3 regions of the Mycobacterium sp. NGS45 genome follow, and region 3 is predicted to be linked to each of the others. Evidence: riboswitches for the same ligand, from Rfam matches in the RefSeq annotation. Region 3 holds a riboswitch; each other region holds the start of a gene.
What was found. Region 3 has a riboswitch for cobalamin ahead of metE (5-methyltetrahydropteroyltriglutamate--homocysteine S-methyltransferase). Riboswitches for the same ligand answer to the same signal wherever they lie in the genome.

Region 1 (6,654 bases), on a different contig from region 3:
GCGCAGATCGGTGTCCAGCGCCACCCACGGGTCCATGGTGCCGCGCACGGACTCACCTTCGACCTGCCGGCACGCCTCGGACAGTTGGTAGACCTCGATGCCATGTCCGGCAAGGATTTCCGGAGTGATACCGCGGGCCTCGCCCATGCCGTAGTTGTAGCCGGCGAAGATCACCTGCGGTCGTGCGGCGACGATGTTCTCCAAGGTCGGCTGACTCGGGGCGACTTCGTTGAGGTCGTCGACCTGCGAACCGTATGCCAGACGAAGGACATCGACGTCACGGGCCATCGAGCTGACGGCCACCATCTGCGCACGCGCACCGGCGGCCAGTGCGATGGCGATCATGCCGCCGTCGTTGACGAACAACCGGTCCAGGGGTTGGTCGTAACTGACCTGCGCACCGCAGTTGGTCACGGTCACGGTGGCGGCGGCGACGGAGTCCCGGTTCGGCGAACTGCACCCAGTGGTCGAACCCAGCGCCAGCGCCGAAGCGATCGCCACGACCGCCAGTCCGGTGCGCCGGGTCATCCAAAACGGTTGTCTCACAATGATTGTCCTTGCTAGGAGTCGGAAGCCGGGTCGGCATGGGTCAGCAGCAGGTGGGAAAGGCCCGTCGTGGGATGGGTGATGACATCGCCGGCGACGTCGAAGACCGCAGCGAGCAGGTCGGCGTCGAGGACCTCGACCGGCGGTCCGTGCGCGACGAGCCCACCGGCCGCAATGACTGCGACGGCGTCGAAATGCCGCAACACCAGATCCAGGTCGTGGATGGCGGCGATGACCGTGCCGGCCAGGCCGTCGAGGACGCGCATGAACCTCAGCCGCCAGGCGGCGTCGAGATGATTGGTCGGTTCGTCGAGGACGAGCACCGACGTCTGCTGGGCCAAGGCCCGCGCCAACACGACGCGATGCCGTTCCCCGCCGGAGAGCTGCGCGCAAGACCGATGCCCCTGACCGGCCAAACCGACTGCGTTCAAGGCGGAGTCGATGATCGTCTGCTCCCCGACCCCTACCGTGGACCATGGATTCCGATACGGAGTCCGGCCGAGGCCGACCGCTTCTGCGACCGTCAGTTCTCCCGATGGCCGCTCTTCCTGCCCGACCACGGCTAGTGTGCGTGCCCGCTGCCGCGCCGGCATTCGATATACATCTGCGCCGTCGACCAGAACCGTTCCGGACCTCGGCGCCTCGAGCCCCGACAGCGCCCGCAGCAGGGTGGTCTTGCCGGCGCCGTTGGGGCCCACCACGGCCAATCGGCTGCCGGCAGCAACCGCCAGATCCACACCGGACAACACGGTTCTCCCGCTGCGCCGACATTGCAGGCCGGACGCGCTGACCGCTGCGGCGCTCATGTGCCGCTGCCGAATTCGTAGCGCCGACGGCCCATCAGGAAGAGAAACACCGGCGCGCCGATCAGCCCGGTGACGATGCCCAACGGCATCTCCCGGGGCGCGGCCAGCTCTCGGGAGATCACGTCGACCCAGACCAAGAACAGCGCCCCGCCACACACCGTGACCGGCAGCATCGCGCGATGAGTGGCGCCGACGACCAGGCGCGCCGCATGCGGCACGATGAGCCCGACGAAACCGATGCCGCCCGACACCGCAACCAGCACCCCGACCAGGACACCTTGGGTGGCGAACAGCGCATTGCGCAGGGCCCGTACCGGCACCCCGAGCGAGGTGGCGGTGTCGGTGCCGGCCGCGTAGGCGTCCAGCCAGGAGTGGATCAACAGCGCCCCGATCAGCACGACCAGCACCACCGCAGCCGCGAGCGGAACCTTCGCCCAGGTCGCTCCGGCCACGCTGCCCAGCAGCCAGAACATGACGCTCTCGGCGGCGTGTGGGTCGCCGGCGGTGAATACCAACAACGACGACATCGCCATGAACGCCGAGGACAGCACCACGCCCGACAGGATCAGCCGGAGTGCGGACAGTCCGCCCTGAGCGCGGGCCACCGCGTAGCCGGTCAGAGTGGCGAGCACCGCGCCCAGCAGCGCCCCGCCGGACAGGGCCCACACGCCCAGCGCGGACAACGCCCCCAGCGTCAGCACTGCCGTGGCGCCGACCGCCGCGCCCGCGGATACCCCCAGCAGATACGGCTCGGCCAGCGGGTTGCGGACCAACGCCTGCATCAGCGCTCCGGCCAGCGCCAACCCGGCACCCACGGTCGCCGCGAGGATGGACCGCGGCAGCCGCAAGTCCCAGATGATGACGTCGTAGGCCGTGTCGACCTCGGTGCCCGCGACGAAGCGGCCGGTCACCGCCCGCCAGACGTCACCGAGCGGGATGTCCTCCGCGCCGAAGGCGACCGACACCACGATGCTCACCAGCGTCAGACCCGCGAGCACCGCGGACAGTGCCACGGCCGGGACGCGTCCAACCGGTGGAACCGGTGTCGTGCCGCGGCGACGGACAGCCTCCTCGACGACGATCACGGGCCGTCGGAGGTTCGACACGTCTTGCCTTCATCTGCCGAGGTATCTGTGCGCGAGATACACGTGGACTCGATGAGGCCGGCAGGTATTCGGACTTGGGATCATCCGAACTCGACGCCTTCCCAGAGGTCCGCGAGAACCTCCAGTGGCTTGTGTCGAGCCCGTCTCCCATACCGCTGCGCGCCAGTCCCGGATTCGCACCGGGTTCCCTGGCATCCGCTCAGCACGGATGCGACCGACCTCGGATCAGGACCCTACCAAGGCCGGCCAGGGCACCGCGTAGCAACCAATCGCGGGTGCTGAGTTCAGTCGTTGTCGTCGTGCTGCTGCGCGCTACGCGCCTCGGCGCCGGTTTCGTCGGCGTCGAAGTCGTCATCGGGAGCCCGGGCCCCGACCTGAGGTTCGGCGTCGTCGCTCATCCCGAAAGCCGACGGGTCGGGCTCATCGCGACGGTCCGCACTGCTGGGGCTCGTTCGGTCCTTACTCACGGGCATACCTCCTGCACGGTGATGCCTACGACTACCCCTGGTGTGAGCGCCCAAACGACTGGTCGACCCGCCGGAGCCGGCGGCGCTTCCCTTCGGCCCGGCTACCGGAGCGCTTTTGCCGAGGATTGCAGTCAGTATTCGGAAAAAAATCCTCGGCGTAAGTACGGCCCGAGGCAGGCATCTCGCCGCATCCGCACCTGAGCGGGCACCGGCGGCATTGGTGCGATTTCGAACATTGCAGACCGCGGAGTCGTAAAATCGATGGCTGCACCAGCAGAACAACCGTCCTTCGAGACAGCCATGATGACGAAACGCAAGATCGTCGGGTCTCCTCGGACTGCACTGCGGCCGTAATCGTCCTGGCCGGGGTTGTCGTCGCTGGATTCCCGGCCCAGGCAGACGATTTCGTGGCCGGCTTGCACGGCCAGGTCGACCAGATTCGGCAATCCTGCACCGGGATTGGCGACGATCCGCGTTTGACGGCGGCCGCTCAACGGCATGCCGATGACATGCTGCGCAGCGGCGTGGGCGGGCACACCGGTTCGGATGGTTCGTCACCACAAGCCCGTATCGCGGACGCCGGCCACCCGGCCGGCTACACCGGTGAAATCGTCTACTGGGGCACCGGATCTGCTGCCACACCGGCTGCGGCGTTCGACGCGTGGATGCAAAGCCCTCCGCACAGCGCAATCATCTTGAACTGCAACTTCACCGCAGTCGGGTTCGCGACCGCCAGCGACGGCAACAAGATGACCGCCGTCGGTGACTTCGCGGGCGTCTGACACCAGCGGCCCCGGCCCGCAGTTTTCAGCCAGCGGATCGTAGGTGACGTCGCCGGCTGTCCCGAGGCAAGCTGGGGCCGGAGGCTGGTGGCCATCCGCCACGTATCCATGACCGCTCAGCGAGTACAGGTTCACGCCTGCCCTAGCCATTGGAGGCGACGCCATGTCCGAGTCCGCGCAGGATCCCACGCGCTGGTTCACCGACCTGATCGACTCGCAGCAGGCGCTGCTCAGCACCGCCGGTGGCCCAGAGTTCCCGTTCGCCAAGCAGTGGACCGATGCGTTGGCCGCATCCACCAAGTGGCAGTTGGAGACCTGGAATCAGCTCACCAACAGTTGGGCCGCGATGTTCGGGCTCGGTTCGTCCGCAGAGCCGATCAAGGACCGCCGGTTCTCCGGTGACGCCTGGACCAAGGATCCACGCTTCGAAGCCACCGCACGGACTTATCTCGCGCAAGTGGACCTGCTGACCAAAGCGCTCGAAGCTGCACCGCTCGATGAGCGCAGCAAAGGCCAGTGGAGCTTTGCGCTGCGGCAGGTCGCCGACGCGCTCAGCCCGGCAAACAACCTGATGACCAATCCGGAGGCACAACAGCGCGCGCTGGAAACCGGCGGCAAGAGCCTGATCGAGGGAATTCAGCTGTTCACCGAAGATCTGGCCAAGGGCCGGATCTCGATGACCGATGAAACCGCCTTCCAGGTCGGCGAAAACGTCGCCACCACACCGGGTTCGGTGATCTTCCAGAACGAGATCATGCAGGTGATCCAATACTCGCCGACCACCGACGAGGTGTACGAGCGGCCGCTGCTGATCGTCCCGCCGTGCATCAACAAGTTCTACATCCTCGATTTGCAGCCAGAGAACTCGTTCGTCGGCCACGCGGTCGCCGAGGGGCACACCGTCTTCCTGGTGTCCTGGCGCAACGCCGGCCCCGACCAGGGCCGGCTGACTTGGGATGACTACATCGACGACGGTGTCTTGCGGGCCCTCGACGTGGCCCTCCAGATCAGCGGCGCCGAGCAGGCGAACACGCTCGGATTCTGCATCGGTGGCACGCTGCTGGCCAGCGCCCTGGCCATTCTGCAGGCTCGCGGTGAACAGAAGGCCGCGAGCATGACGCTGTTGACCACCTTCCTGGATTTCAGTGACGCCGGTGAGATCGGTCTGCTGGTCGACGAGAACAGCGTCGCCCAACGCGAGACCGCGATCGGCGGCGGCGGGGTGTTGCAGGGCAGCGAGTTGGCCCAGGTGTTCTCGCTGCTGCGGGCCAACGATCTGATCTGGCCGTATGTGGTCAAGGGCTACCTGCAGGGACAGGCTCCCCCGCCGTTCGACCTGCTGTACTGGAACAGCGACGACACCAACCTGCCGGGACCGATGTTCTGCTGGTATGTCCGAAACACCTACCTGGAGAACAAGTTACGTGAGCCCGGCGGCACCGTGCAGTGCGGCGTCCCGGTTGACCTCGGGTCCATCGACATCCCGTCGTTCTTGTATGCCTCGCGTGCCGACCACATCGTGCCCTGGACCGCGGCCTACGCCAGCACCCAAATACTGGGTGGTGAGCGGACATTCGTCCTCGGTGCCAGCGGGCACATCGCCGGCGTGATCAATCCCCCGGCCAAGAAGAAGCGCAACTTCTGGGTCCACGAAGACCAATCCTTCGACCCCGACCCGGACAAGTGGTTGGACGGTGCCGTGAGTATCCCGGGTAGCTGGTGGCCGACCTGGCACGACTGGGTGGCCCAGACCGCCGGCGAGAAGGTGGCTGCACCGCAGGCTCCCGGCAACGACGAGCACACCGTGATCGAGGCGGCACCCGGCAGCTACGTCAAGGAAAAGGCCCCGACGCCCTGACCCAGCCGGCCGCCGCCCGCTCGGCTAGCGCTCGTCGATGCGCCGAACCGTCACCGGATAGGTCGAGCTGCTGATCGAGTCGGTGCACTCGCAGCGCCGCCAGAACGTGCCGTCCCACGGATCGTCGTACCAGCGGATCAACATCGGGCACTGCGCCGCATGGCTGCACAGGCCCGCTGCGCACTTCTGGCACTCGACCACTTGTTCTGACCCCCTCCATTTGCGCTGCGGTTCCCGGTCACTGCCCCAGCAGCACGTCCACCCGCAGCGACGCGCACAGGTCGATCAGCCAAAGCTGGTCTGTCCCAGTGGCGAACAGTCTCCCAAAGGTGGTGTCCTGTAGGAAAGCGTCCGCGCGGCGATCGCCGAAGAACACATAGGCTTTGGCGTCATTGCACAGTCGCGACATCCACACCAAGCCGTCCAGACCGGCGGCGTGTGCTGCGCGCGCCCATTCGACGGTCTCGGGATAGGTCTGGGCGGCAACGGTCACCGGCCGGGCCAGCCGTAACCGCACCATTACGGTCCGGCCGTACTTCTCGTACGGCAGGATGCCGCCGCTGACCGGGACGTCGTGCAAGAGAGTCTCGGCGACGGCGGCTTCCTCGGACGCCGCCGCGTACAGGACCGGAACCACCGGTTCGCCGAAGAAGGCGAACCTGGTCGGCGCGCCGAAGCCGGGATTGAAGATGGTGGCGGTGCGGCCATCGACGGCGGTGCAGACCCGATACAGCTGGGTTCCGGCGTCGAGGGTCGTGGTTCGTGGTGTGAACGGCGTCGGTGGGACCGGTGTCACCACTGAACGGTCCACGCCCGCCGCGCCGTTTCGACGACGCGATCGGGGTCGCCGGCCAGCAGATCGACCGGGCGCAGATCGCCGAGGTAGGTGGTAGGCGCACACAGCCATTGCACGACGCCGGTCTCCGACCAGCCGGTCTCCTGAGCGAGGTCGCGCAACTGGCGGATCACCGGAAGCGGTCGGCCGGTCGAGCCGAACTGAAACCCCGGAAACAGCAACTGGTGGCCGCGGGCGATGGCCAATAATGCCCCGTTGCGACGTGTGGTGACCGCGAGATTGCGCGGTGCGCT
Region 2 (6,654 bases), on a different contig from region 3:
CAATACTACGGTGGTCGCTCCCCCGAAGACTCCCGAAGAGGGCTACCACCTGTCTGAGGATCTGGCCGACGACGCCATCGGCTGGCTGCGGCGGCACAAGGCCTTCAGCGTCGACAAGCCGTTCTTCATGTACTGGGCCAGCGGTTGCCTTCATGGACCGCATCACGTCATGAAGGAGTGGGCCGACCGGTACGCCGGCAAGTTCGACGACGGCTGGGACGCGTACCGAGAGCGGGTGTTCGCCCGATCCAAGGCGAAGGGCTGGATCCCGCAGGACTGCCAACTCACCGAGCGCGACGCCACGCTGGCCTCGTGGGACAGCATCCCCGACGACGAGAAGCCCTTTCAACGTCGGCTCATGGAGGTGGCGGCGGGCTACGCCGAGCACGTCGACGTACAGGTCGGCCGCATCGCCGACGAGCTCGACCGGCTCGGCTACGGCGACAACACGCTCTTCTTCTACATCTGGGGTGACAACGGCTCGTCCGGCGAGGGACAGAACGGCACCATCGCAGAGTTGCTGGCGCAGAACGGCATTCCGACCACCGTTCGCCAGCACATCGACGCCCTCGAGCAACTGGGCGGCCTGGACGTGCTGGGGTCGCCGCTGGTTGACAACCAGTACCACGCGGCATGGGCGTGGGCGGGCAGCACGCCGTACAAGGGCATGAAGCTGTTGGCATCGCACCTCGGCGGCACCCGCAACCCGATGGCGGTTAAGTGGCCGGCCAAAGTCGACCCCGACCCGACGCCTCGTGACGTGTTCCTGCACTGCAACGACGTCGTGCCGACCGTCTACGACGTCATCGGCATCGTTCCGCCGCGCACCGTCAACGGAGAACCGCAGATCCCGATAGCCGGGGCAAGCTTCGCCAGCACGCTGGTCGACCGTGCCGCCTCCGGCGGGAAGCCGACCCAGTACTTCGAGATCATGGGCAGCCGGGCGATCTACCACGACGGCTGGCTCGCGTCCGCGCGCGGTCCTCGGCTGCCTTGGTTGCCCGGTGCGCCCGAGGGCATCGAGTCGTGGACTCCCGACAACGACACGTGGGAGCTCTACCATCTGGACGAAGACTGGTCACAAGCGACAGACCTCGCCGAGCAACACCCCGACAAACTGCTCCAGATGCGGGAGATGTTCGCGATCGAGGCCGCCCGGAACTCGGTGCTGCCCATCGGCGGCGGGCTGTGGGTCCCCGTCTACCACCCCGAGTTACGCATCGCGCCGCCCTACCGGGAATGGGAGTTCTCCGGCGACACCGTCCGAATGCCCGAATTCTGCGCGCCCGCATTGGGAAACAAGAACAACACTGTTACCATCGGGGCCGATCTGCCCGACAGCGCGAACGGTGTGCTGTACGCACTCGGGGCGGGCGCCGGCGGGCTGACCTGTTACCTCGACGAGGGTCACCTGTGCTACGAGTACAACCTGTTCATCCTGCAGCGCACCAAGATTCGCTCGACTGCGAAGTTGCCCGGCGGGCGCGCAACGATTGTCGTCGAGACGCGCTACGCCGAGCAGCGCCCCGGCGGGCCGCTCGACGTCACGCTGCGGGTCGACGGTGAGGTGGTAGGGCAGGCGCAGGTGCCCATCAGCGCTCCGCTGCTGTTCACCGCCAACGACTGCTTCGACATCGGGATATGTCTGGGATCGCCGGTCTCGCTGGACTACCGAGAACGGGCCCCCTTCCCTTTCGAGGGGCACATCCACGGCGTCCACGTCGCCTACACCTGAGCCGCGATTTCTGCAACAGGGCTTCTTCGCTATTACTCATCCCACAATGCTGGTCAGCACTAGCTGCGCCGCTGGTCAAAGCGGTTGACGGGCGTTTCACGCACTGCGATCAGTCTCCTGCGCGCGTTCGAGTCCCGTCAGCCACCCCGATATCGGGAACCCCGCCTACGCGAGTAGGCGGGGTTTTCTGATCTCTATGTCATCGAGATAGCGCCCAGGTAGGCGAAGTGGGCTCGCGGGCCTACCCAGGCACTATCTGAACGACGGGTACTACTCGCCCCAACTGCTCGGCAGCATGGGCCGGCGCACACCGTTGCCGAATGCGTCACCACGCAGCGAAGCGAACCCACTGGGTTGCGCGCCGTCCGGGCGCGCCACGGCATCGGCGAACCCCATCGGTCCGGCGCCCTGCTCCGACGCTGTGGTCTCGGGCTCGAGGTCCATGTATTCGTAGCCACGGCCCAGCTGCTGGGCCTTGGCCCGGCGGCGCTGCATCTGCTGCTGCTCCTGCTCCTCGGCGACCGGCGAACCCTCCGGGTTCTCGGCGTCACGGCGCTCTGCTGAGCGCCGCCGGGCCCGGCTGCTGGCCGCGCGCCGGGCATCGGCCGGTATCCCGCCGAGCAGATAGCCGAAGGCATCCATGTTGCCCAGGGTGGGCGGCGAGGCGGTCGGCGGCGCGCTGGCCACGGAGCTGGGTGCCGGCGGGGCCGTCACTGTCGAGGTCGCCGGCGTCGACGCCGGTGCGGTGGGCGGCGGGGCCGCGCCGCCCGACGTCATCGAGAACGCCACCGGCGGCGGTGCCGGGGGCGGCGTCATCGGCAGCACCGGCACCGGGTTGTGCAGCGCGGCCAGCCCGCCCGCGCCCAGTAGACCGCCGGCGGTCAAAAACGGCGCCACCGCGACGGTTGCGGCCAGGATCGGTATCAGCGCGGGCAGCGCCGCCAGCAGCACCTGCTGCAGCGTGGTCTTCAGCAGCGCGATGGTGTCGGTGGTGATCGCCACGAACATCGCGCCGGCACCGAACAGCAGCGTGTAGGCGATCGCGACCGGGTTGCCGGAGGCGAACGCGATACCGAGGTCGGCCGCCACGTAGCCGGCGGTCTGCGAGATGTAGGCCACGTACTGCGCGATGTCCATCGGATAGCCCAGCGCGAACGCCAGATTGAACGGATGGAAGAAGGCCAGCGGATTGCCGGTCCAGGGCAGATACGGGTCGATGCCGGCGAACAGTTCGGCGAAGAACGGGTCGTTGTAGACGCCCTGGATCAGCGGATCCAGCACGTTGTTGTAGAACTCGGTGTAGCCGATCTGGTCGAAGAATTCCAGATAGTCGTTGGTCTGATCCGGCGGCGGGTCGGCGGCGGCCAACGTGTTGGCGTTCAGGATCTGCGGCGCCACAATACTTTCCGGGGTGGCAGCCAGCGTCGTGGTGGCGACACTGTCGTAGGCCCCCATCACGGTCGCGGCCTGAATCCACATCCGCAGGTAGTCGGCTTCATTGAGTGCGATCGGAATCGTGTTGATGCCAAAGAAATTCGTGCCGATCAGCACCGCGTGGGTGGCGTGGTTGGCGGCCAGTTCGGCCAACGTCGGCATGGCTGCCAGCGCGCTACTGTAGGACGCTGCAACGGTTTCATGCTGTGCGGCGCGTACCGCACTCTCCGCGCTCTGTTGGGTCAGCCAGGCCAGATACGGGCCGTGGGCTGCGGCATATGTTGCAGCACTGGGCCCTTCCCAGTTCGCCGACTCCACCGCCGCCAGCAGTGCGGTCAACTCGGCGGCAATCTCGGCGTATTCGGCACTCAACGTGCTCCAGGCGACGGCGGCTGCGTGTAGTGCACCCGGTCCGGGTCCAGATGACAGCAAGCCGGACCAGACCTCCGGCGGTGCGGACATGTACATGGGTGCGGTCACAGCCGACCACCGCACGTTCGAACTGACACGGACGCTCATCGGCTTTCTCGGGGTGCACCGCCCCGGGTAGCAGGATGCAACGACGTGAATCTCCTGGCTCTCGGATCACTGCTCGCCTCGCCTTCCAGCTTGCGCCGTGGCGGTTGAGGGTCGCTCCCCGATGACAGTGGCGGGACCGCGCCGGACTCACACCGGCTTCCTACTTCGTCGTCACCTTACCGAGGCATTATGGCACGGTGCGATCCGTCGGCCGAGCCAGCCCGGCCCGGCCCAACCCGGTGGTCTGAGCCTGCCGCCGAGTGCCGCGATGAGGACGACGCATCGAATTCGTGTTACCGTCAGTCGCGCGCATTTTCTTGTCGCGCTCGCAAAATGAGAGAAGTAAGTTTCAATGACACAGGGCACTGTGAAATGGTTCAACGGCGAGAAGGGCTTCGGCTTCATCGCCCCGGACAGCGGAGACGCCGACGTCTTCGTCCACTACTCCGAGATCAGCGGTAGCGGCTTCCGCACGCTGGAGGAGAACGCTCGAGTTCAGTTCGAGATCGAGCAGGGCGCGAAAGGCCCTCAGGCGGTGGGAGTTTCCGTCATCTGAGGGTAACTCAGACTTCGCAGAGCTGGCACGGCATCAGCCGTGCCAGCTCTTTGCGTTACCGGGACTGTCGCGTTTCTTCGCGACGGCGCAAGGTCACCGATCACGATGACGCCCGCAGCCAATCCACTTGCACCGCCCACCGAGGAAGCGGACTGTGCCGGACGCCGGCTGCGCTACTGTTGAATATGCCCCGCAGACAATCACACTCATGGTTCGACGATTTGGACCTGCGGGCTCGAGCCGACTTGCTGGCCCGACCGCACGGCTATCTCCCCGACGCGGTGGCCGCGGCGATCCCCAAAGGGGCACGGCAGCTCTTCCGTGACGAAGCGCAGCGCAAGTGGCAACTTCGCTCGGCCGAAGCAATCCACCTGGAGGAAGAACGCCTCCGGCTGACCCAATGGTGGCGGCGGCTTTCCAGCGCTGCCCGGTCGGCCTTACTGCGGGACCGTGCGCACGGCGTGCCGGCTGATCTGCACGACGCGGTGTCCGATCTGGATCCCAACCGGGTCCCGCTGGGCAGCAACAGCGACACCTCCTACCAACTACCTGCCATCGCCGCCGCCTACCTGGAAATGGTGGCGACCGATGCAGACCCCCGGTAGCACTTACCGCACGAGATCCGGGCAGCGTCGCGCCGACCGAGCCCGGCCGCCGAACTCTGCTCAGCCGGCTTGGCGTTTGGCGGCTTCCCGAGCCAGCAGCCGGTCGCGCTGCGCTTCGAACTTGGTGGCCTGCCGCTCCAGGTCGTCGAGGTAGGCAGCCAGTTCGTCGCGACGCCGCTCACCGAGCGCGGTGAAGTCGTTGCGTTCGAAGATCCGCCATTTGCGCAGGTTCGGTCGCACCACCTCCTCGAGGTGTTGGCGCGGATCGTAGATGCCGTGCTTGGCCATCAGCACGCCGTTGCGGCGGAAGTCGGGCATGCCTCGCCCGGGCATCCGGAAATTCTCGATCACCGCGGCGACGGCGTCCATGGCCAGGTCAGGCGTCAACTCCAGGGCCGCCCCACACATGTCCCGGTAGAAGATCATGTGCAGGTTCTCGTCGGCTGCCACCCGCTGCAACATCCGGTCGGCGACCGGGTCGTTGCACACCCTGCCGGTGTTGCGGTGACTCACCCGGGTCGCCAACTCCTGGAACGTGGTGTAGGCGATCGACAGCAGGAAGTCGGTCCGGTGGGTCTCTTCTTCTTCGGCGGTGGGCGCGAAGCCGTTGGTGACGTGCACCATGCGGGCCTGCTCGAGCGCGACGGGGTCCACGCCACGACTCACCACCAGGTAGTCCCGGATCACGATGCCGTGCCGGTTCTCCTCAGCGGTCCATCGACCCACCCAGGTGCCCCAGGCGCCGTCCTGGGTGAAGTACTTGGCGGCCTGACGGTGGTAGGACGGCAGGTTGTCCTCGGTCAACAGGTTGGTGATCAGCGCTGCGCGCGCGACGTCGCTGAGCTCGCTCTGCTCCGGATCCCAGTCGTTGCCGCCGGTGGCGGAGTAGCTGCGACCGCGGTCCCACGGCACGTAGTCGTGCGGGTACCAGTCGGTGGTGGCAGACAGGTGCCGATTGAGGTTAGCCTCGGCGATCGGCTCCAGTTCGCTGACGATCTGCTCGTCAGTCAGCTGCTTTGCCATACACCTCCTCCGTATGTGCGTGCGGGTCGAGATAGCCTATCGTGAGCGAGCAAATCGTCGTTCGACCGCGGTAGGGTCGCGGGGTGAAGTCTCAGCGACGCCTGGTGGGGACCGTGCTGGCAACCGCGGCGCTGATCCTGGCGGCGGCCCCCGCGCACGCCGAACCCGACGTCGTCGACCCGTGGCCCACCATCCGGTTCTTCGACCAGGCCGACGCCGCAACGTTCACGGTGCCCGGTGCCGACGGGGTCTGGTTCACCGCGCCGACCGAACAGAACTGCGGGATCTGGGGGCGCGGCAGCTTCGCCTGCCGCGGTGACATCCCGGGCGCCCCGCCCGGAACCCAGGCATTGGGTTGGGTCACCGGCGACCGAGCCATGCATTACGACTGGACCGTGCCGTTCCGGATGCCGGCCACCGTCGCCGCCAAGTCGTTGCCGGAACGCACCTCCATCGAACATCAGGGCACCACCTGCGCGGTCGCCGAGAACGCCACCACCTACTGCGAGCGGGGCCCGTTGCGTTTTGCGCTCACCCCGGCCGGGTCCTGGCTCACCCCGCCGTGGATGGACCTACGCCGCTAGGGTCCGGCCAGCACCGCGACCACCAGGGTGCGGCCGGTCTGCTCATCGTGGATCACGCTGGTGCCGAACGTGGTGTAGGAGCAGTCGGCCAGCACCGCGTGTCCCTGCAGCAGCGCTCCTGCGATGGCGGCGTCGGCGTCGCGGCCGGCGCCCTGTAGCTGCACGGCCTTGCCGGCGGTGCCGCCGAAGTCCCGCAGC
Region 3 (6,654 bases):
TGCGGCGCCCAGTAGGCCAGCATCTCGGCGAACGTGTCGAACGCCGGTCCGCAGATCCCGTACGGCGCCTCCAAGTGCAGACTCAACGGGAATCCGAGCTCGGCCACGCCGTCGATCACCCGCCGGTACAGGTCCAGCAGCCGTCGACGCTTCTCGGCCGGCTCGGCCGCGGCCAGCGCGCGCACGAAGTCTTGCTCGACCTCGACGGCGGCGTTGCCGCGGTCCCGGATCAGCCAGTCGATCAGGCCCACCTCGGCTTCGAGTTTCGGCACGAAGCCGAACGAGAGCAGGATTTCCGGTCGATGCGCACTGGTACGCGCGAACTCTCGCAGAAATCCGACGATGGCGTCGGAATACAGCAACTGCGTCATCCCGAACGTCGCGCCCCGGTCGCACTTGAAGCCGAAGCGCTCCTGCTCACCGTCGCGGGTGGGGATCAGGATCACCCCGCGGTTGTCGACGAGCTCACCGAACTTGGACAGCGCCTCGATCGGGGGGACGCCCTCGCCGTCGCCGTCGTTCATGGTGCGGGGAACCCCGACGAAGATGGTGCCGTCGAACCGGGCGGCCCGCAGCCGGCCGAGACGTTCCCGCAGCGCCGCCTCGTCGAGGAACGAGGTCACCTGGGTGCACAGGGCGGACACGCCGGGCAGATCCGGGCTGATGATCGACCAGAAGTCGAGGACGTCGAGCTTGGGCTTCATCTCGACCGGCCGGTCGTCGTCCTCGGCGATCATCCCGGGAATCATGATGTGGCCGATCCGCCCGGCGATGCCGGCTTGCTCGGCGTGGCGCAGCACCTTGTGCGCCTCTTCCCGCGCGCGCGGCACACCGCGTTCGACGTCGGGCGGCACCAATTCCAAGGCGATGGTGTTCAGCGGCATGGTGACCTCCTGGTCATTGTGCAAACACGTTGCGCCCCAGGGCTTCCTGGGGCGCAACGCGGATGCGGACGACGACTAGCCGCGCACGGCCTTGGCCGCGGCCACCATGTTGCGAAGCGATTCGGTCACCTCATCGGTGCTCCGGGTCTTCAACCCACAGTCCGGATTGACCCAAAGGCGTTCCGCGGGAACTGCGTCGAGCGCATGGCGTAGCGATGCCACCATCTCGTCGGTGGACGGCACCCGCGGTGAGTGGATGTCGTAGACACCCGGACCGACGCTGTTGGCGAACCCGATCTCGTTGAGGTCTCCGAGCACCTCCATGCGTGATCGCGCGGCTTCGATCGAGGTGACGTCGGCATCCAGGTCGGCGATCGCGCCGATCACTTCACCGAACTCCGAGTAGCACAGATGCGTGTGGATCTGGGTGGTGTCGTCGACCCCGGAGGTGGACAGCCGGAACGCCGAGACCGCCCAGGCCAGGTATTCCTGCTGGTCCTCGCTGCGCAACGGCAGCAGCTCGCGCAGTGCGGGCTCGTCGACCTGGATGATCGAAATGCCGGCGGCCTGCAGGTCTACGGTTTCGTCCCGGATCGCCAGCGCGATCTGGTTGGCGCTGTCGGCCAACGGTTGGTCGTCCCGGACGAAGGACCAGGCCAGGATGGTCACCGGGCCGGTGAGCATGCCCTTGACCGGCTTGTCGGTCAGCGATTGCGCGTACCGGATCCAGTCGACGGTCATCGGTTGGCGTCGCGCCACGTCGCCGTACAGGATTGGCGGCCGCACACACCGGGAGCCGTAGGACTGCACCCAGCCGTTCTGCGTGGCGAAGAAGCCGTCGAGTTGTTCGGCGAAGTACTGCACCATGTCGTTGCGCTCGGGTTCACCGTGCACCAGGACGTCCAGGCCGAGTTCCTCTTGCAGCCGGATCACGTCGGCGATCTCGGACCGCATCTGTTGTTCGTAGCCGGCCTGGTCGATCTGTCCAGCGCGCAGCGCAGCACGTGCTTTACGGATCGCGACGGTTTGCGGGTAGGAGCCGATGGTGGTGGTGGGCAACACCGGCAGCTTCAGCCGTGCGTCCTGGGCCGCCCGGCGACCGGCCGCCGGTCCGCGCTGGACACCGGTGGCGAGCACCGCCGCCAGCCGGGCGCGCAGCTCGCCGTCGTGCAAGCGGGGGTCGGCCGCGCGCGACGCCACCGCGGCGTTGGAGGCGTCGATCTCGGCGGCGACGGCCTCGCGTCCCTTGCGCAGTGCGACCGCCAGCGTTGCGACCTCGAACACCTTCTCGTCGCCGAAGGCCAGCCAGGTGCGCAGCGCGTCGTCGAGGTCGTGCTCGGGATCCAGCGAGTACGGCACGTGCAGCGTCGAGCAGGAGGTCGAAACTGCCAGGGAACCAACCGATCCCAGCAGCGACGCCAAAGTCCCCAGCGCGTCTTGCAGGTCGGTGCGCCAGATGTTGCGGCCGTCGACCACGCCGGCGACCACCAGCTTGTCGGCAAGCTCGGGGACCGCTGCGACGGCCCGGGTGCTACCGGCCACCAGGTCCACCGCGATCGCTTCGATCGGACTGCGGGCCAGCGCGGACAGCGCGCCGTTGAGGCCACCGAAGTAGGTCGCCACCAGGATGTCCGGCCGATGCGGCGCCGCGGCGAGTTCGGTGTACACCCGGTGCGCGAGTTTGGCCGCGTTGTCGAGTTGATCGGTGACCAGCACCGGCTCGTCCAACTGCACCCATTGCGCACCCGCTTCGGCGAGTTCGGCCAGCAGTTGCGCGTAGAGCGGCAGCAACTCGTCGATCCGCTCGATCGGTGCGGCCGCGCCGTCGACGGCCTTGCTCAGCGCGAGGAAGGTCAGCGGTCCGATCACGACCGGGCGGGCCGGAACGTCGAGTTCGCGCGCCTCGGCGAGTTCGGCCAGCACCTTCTGCGGATGCAGCGAGAAGACGGTGTCCGGCCCGATTTCGGGAACGATGTAGTGGTAGTTGGTGTCGAACCACTTGGTCATCTCCAGCGGTGCGACGTCGGCGTTGCCGCGGGCGGCAGCAAAGTAGCGGTCCAAATCGTCCGGGATCGACTGCACGCGCGGCGGCAGTGCGCCGAGCAACACCGCGGTGTCGAGGACCTGGTCGTAGTAGGAGAAGGTGTTGACCGGGACGGAGTCCAGGCCGGCCTGGACCAGCGAGGTCAAGGTCTGGCGACGCAGGTCGGCGGCGACCTCTTCGAGTCGGGTGCGGTCCACCCGGCCGGCCCAGTAGCCCTCGGTGGCGCGTTTGAGTTCGCGATTCGGTCCGATGCGGGGGGCGCCCAGAATGGTCGCGGTGAACGGTGTTGCCATGAGACGTCCTTCGATACGGCGGATAGCGCATTCGCCCACGGACGTCCACTGAGGCTGCACTGCGGCAGCTCTCGGCGATCCGCCCATTCCGCGAGGCGATGCACCGCCGGACGCGGCGCGTCCGGCACAGCTGGCAGGTCTTCGGACTCGCAGGCGCGCACCGTTTCCGGTGCTCCTAGTGGCCGTCGCTTCCCGGTGGCAGTTTGGCTGCTACCAGTGCTGATGACGGCGGTCGTTCCTGCATACCGCTGCGGGACAGTCCCGGATTCTCACCGGGTTCCCTCTATCGGTCCACCCATGGTGGACCGGTCGATGCCGTCCGCGCGGGGCGCGGGCGGCAAACCAGCTGCACCGCAAATTCTACCGCCTCCCCGGCAACACGGGGGGCCGCAGGGTAGGCACGGTCAATCGCAGCATCGGAACTCGCTTCGAGGCAACAGGATTCCCGCTACCGTCGAGCCGACGCCGCTCCGACCGAAGGATTCGACGATGCCCGATCCGCGCGCTGCCGAGTCCTCGACCCGTCGCTTCCACGTCTTGGCCGCCAATCCGGGCAAGCGGCGAACCGAGATCATCTACCTGGTCTGGTTCCTGGCGACCGTCCCGATCCAGGCCTTGGTGGTGTTCAACCTCAGCTACGACCGCCCCAACGACCCCGCCCTGGTGGGACAGGCCATGCTGATGGCCGCCGGCACGTTGATCCTGCCGTTGGTCCTGCGCGCCCCCGAGGACCGAGGTCGGCCGCTGCGCGACCTGTACGGCTTCCGGATGGGCATCTTCTTGACGATCTGGGCCGTGCTGGGCGGCTTCATCGGCACCGACCCCTGGTACGAGGTGCTGCACGGACACTTCGCGTTCAACACCGCACTGAATCCCAACGGTGTGCCGCTGTTCATGCTGCCGATGACCATCTCGGTGTTCAGTTTCTACACCGTGATCCTGGGCAGCCTCTACCGGATGCTCACCCAGGTGTTCACCCGCGACACCCTGGTCCGGCACGTGCTGCTGTGCCTGCTGTTGGCCGGCATCATGCCGCTGGGCGAGACGTTCGCCTACTCGGGTCCCAACTACTGCTTCGACAACGGTGTCGGCATGTGGGGCCTGAACGTGCTGATCTACGGCTCTTGGCATTTCGCCGCGCTGCTGTTCTACACCCGGTTCGACCGCGAACCCGACGAGCGCACTCCGCTGCAGACCGTCGCACTGTCAGGTTTCGCGGCGATCGGCCTCCTGATGGTGCTGATGGCGATCACCAAGACGTTCATCGCGCCGCACTTCGTCGAGGTGCAGCACGGGGTACGTCACCTCAACGACTGGAGTTCGGAAAATTGCCTGGGACCTAAGCCCTGAGGGTTTTGGTGGTCCGGGCTCCGACGGTGATCCACCCGGTGATCTCCCGGCGCCATCAGGCTCGGGACGGATGCCAGTTGCGGATGGCGGCGGCGAAGCGTTCCGGGGCGTCGGACTGCACGAAGTGCCCTGCGCCCTCGAACAACTCGGTGTGCACCTCGGTGAAGCTGGACTGCCAGCGCCGAAGTTCGGCCTCGCCGAACGCGATGTCGGCGGTGCCCCAGACGATCAATGCCGGCAGTGACGTCAGGCTGGCCAGGGTCTTCTCGACGCCTTCGAGAAAGGCGCGGCTGCCGGTGATTCGGCCGGGAAACACTGCCGAGGCCTGCCGACGCTGTGGTGTCGCCAGCGCCGACCGGTAGTGCGCCATCTCCGTGGCAGTGGGCGTGCGCAGCCGGTGCCCGGCCGGGATCATCGCGTTGACGAACAGATTGAACTGCCGGATCAGCAGTCGTCCGAGTGGTCCGCCCACCACGTGCGACATGATCTGGATTCCAAGCGCGTCGGCGGGCCAACCCATGGTGTTGGCCAGCACCAGTCGCGCGAACGCTGCGCGGCGCTGACCGACGGCGAACAGGCCGATGGGCCCGCCCCAGTCATGCGCCACCAGCGTGACGTCGCGGAGGTCGAGTGCATCGATGAAGCCGACTACGCACTGGGCGTGCTCTTCGGGCAGGTATCGGTACCCGGGCCGGGCATGCGACAGCCCGAATCCGGGGTAGTCCACCGCAACACAACGGAAGTCGTCGCGCAAGACCTGGATCACCTCGCGGTAGACGAACGACCAGGTGGGATTCCCATGCAGGAAGAGCAGCACGGGGCCGGCGCCCTCGTCGATGTAATGCACGGTGTTTCCGTCGATGTCGACGAACCGGCTCTGGAACGGGAACAACTCGTCGTCGACCCACGTGGGTCGGGTGCTGACTGCCATTGGCGCCTCCGATCAGTGCACTTGATATAATCAAGCCAGATTGAAAATATCAAGTAGGGGCGTGATGGCAAAGGATTACGGGCAGTATTGCGGGCTGGCACGTGCGCTCGACGTGGTCGGTGATCGTTGGAGTCTCCTGATCGTCCGGCAGTTGCTGATCGGACCCGCTCGCTATGGCGAGCTGAGGGACGGACTGCCGGGCATTGCGACCAATTTGCTGGCCGACCGGTTGCGGGACCTGGAGACCGCCGAGGTCGTCGAGCGGCGGATCGGTGCACAAGGCGGTGCGGTCGAGTACGCACTCACGCCATGGGGTGAGCAACTGCGGGAACCGATCGAGGCGTTGATCCGCTGGTCTGGTCCGCTGATGGTTCGCGGGCCGCAAGGAGATCACTTCCGCGCGGAGTGGTTGTTGCTGGCCCTGCCCGCGTTGTTCGCGCACCGCGTGCCGCCGAAACAGCGAGTTACAGTTGGGATTTCCGTCGACGGCGAACTGGTCGCAGTGCGGGCCAGCCGGTCCGGCTTTCACTTCGGCTCGCCCGGCGCCCATCACCTCGATGCGGTCATCAGCGCTGACGCGCAGATCGTCCTGGGGTTGGCGGCCGGCATGCTCACCCTGGATGCGGTCCCCGAGTTGATCGAGATCACCGGTGATGCGACAGCGGTGCAGCGACTGTTCGAGGCGCCGCTGTCGGTTGGCTGACCGTCAGGCCGCTGACTTCTCCAAAATGTGTACACCGCACGCGGATCCAAGTCCGATCACGTGCGCCAAGCCCAGTTTGGCGTTCTCGATCTGCCGGTCACCGGCCTCGCCGCGCAGATGATGGCAGACCTCCCAGATGTTGGCGATGCCGGTCGCGGCGATCGGATGCCCCTTGGACTGCAGCCCACCGGACACGTTGACCGGGGTGGAGCCGTCGCGCCAGGTCGCGCCGGACTCGAAGAAGTCCACCGCGCCACCCTGTTCGCACAGCATCAGGTTGTCGTAGTGCACCAGCTCGGCGGTCGCGAAGCAATCGTGCAACTCCACCAGATCCAGGTCGCCGGGCTCGACGCCGGCCTGCTGGTAGGCGGTGGCAGCGGCGTTGCGGGTCAGCGTGTTGACGTTCGGCAGCACCTGGCAGCCTTCTTCGTACGGATCGGTGGTCAGCA

Region 1: linked by a shared signal. The riboswitch ahead of AC5Y3P_RS19840 (FecCD family ABC transporter permease) and the one ahead of metE (5-methyltetrahydropteroyltriglutamate--homocysteine S-methyltransferase) in region 3 are both predicted to bind cobalamin.
Region 2: linked by a shared signal. The riboswitch ahead of AC5Y3P_RS12520 (PPE family protein) and the one ahead of metE (5-methyltetrahydropteroyltriglutamate--homocysteine S-methyltransferase) in region 3 are both predicted to bind cobalamin.

The regions. Positions count from the first base shown of each region.
Region 1 covers NZ_JCALDB010000026.1:20,916-27,569, reverse strand. Annotated here, with positions in the region: gene AC5Y3P_RS19850 (ABC transporter substrate-binding protein) at 1-528, opposite strand, end outside; gene AC5Y3P_RS19845 (ABC transporter ATP-binding protein) at 561-1,352, opposite strand; gene AC5Y3P_RS19840 (FecCD family ABC transporter permease) at 1,349-2,365, opposite strand; cobalamin riboswitch at 2,501-2,692, opposite strand; gene AC5Y3P_RS19835 (hypothetical protein) at 2,743-2,925, opposite strand; gene AC5Y3P_RS19830 (CAP domain-containing protein) at 3,279-3,707, shown strand; gene AC5Y3P_RS19825 (PHA/PHB synthase family protein) at 3,871-5,565, shown strand; gene AC5Y3P_RS19820 (RES domain-containing protein) at 5,804-6,361, opposite strand; gene AC5Y3P_RS19815 (hypothetical protein) at 6,358-6,654, opposite strand, start outside.
Region 2 covers NZ_JCALDB010000011.1:165,465-172,118, forward strand. Annotated here, with positions in the region: gene AC5Y3P_RS12515 (arylsulfatase) at 1-1,735, shown strand, start outside; gene AC5Y3P_RS12520 (PPE family protein) at 2,006-3,649, opposite strand; cobalamin riboswitch at 3,716-3,893, opposite strand; gene AC5Y3P_RS12525 (cold-shock protein) at 4,041-4,244, shown strand; gene AC5Y3P_RS12530 (hypothetical protein) at 4,466-4,849, shown strand; gene AC5Y3P_RS12535 (acyl-ACP desaturase) at 4,910-5,872, opposite strand; gene AC5Y3P_RS12540 (hypothetical protein) at 5,956-6,456, shown strand; gene AC5Y3P_RS12545 (hypothetical protein) at 6,453-6,654, opposite strand, start outside.
Region 3 covers NZ_JCALDB010000020.1:81,557-88,210, forward strand. Annotated here, with positions in the region: gene AC5Y3P_RS17680 (mycobacterial-type methylenetetrahydrofolate reductase) at 1-884, opposite strand, end outside; gene metE (5-methyltetrahydropteroyltriglutamate--homocysteine S-methyltransferase) at 960-3,221, opposite strand; cobalamin riboswitch at 3,354-3,528, opposite strand; gene AC5Y3P_RS17690 (hypothetical protein) at 3,711-4,571, shown strand; gene AC5Y3P_RS17695 (alpha/beta fold hydrolase) at 4,627-5,502, opposite strand; gene AC5Y3P_RS17700 (winged helix-turn-helix transcriptional regulator) at 5,567-6,205, shown strand; gene AC5Y3P_RS17705 (thiolase family protein) at 6,209-6,654, opposite strand, start outside.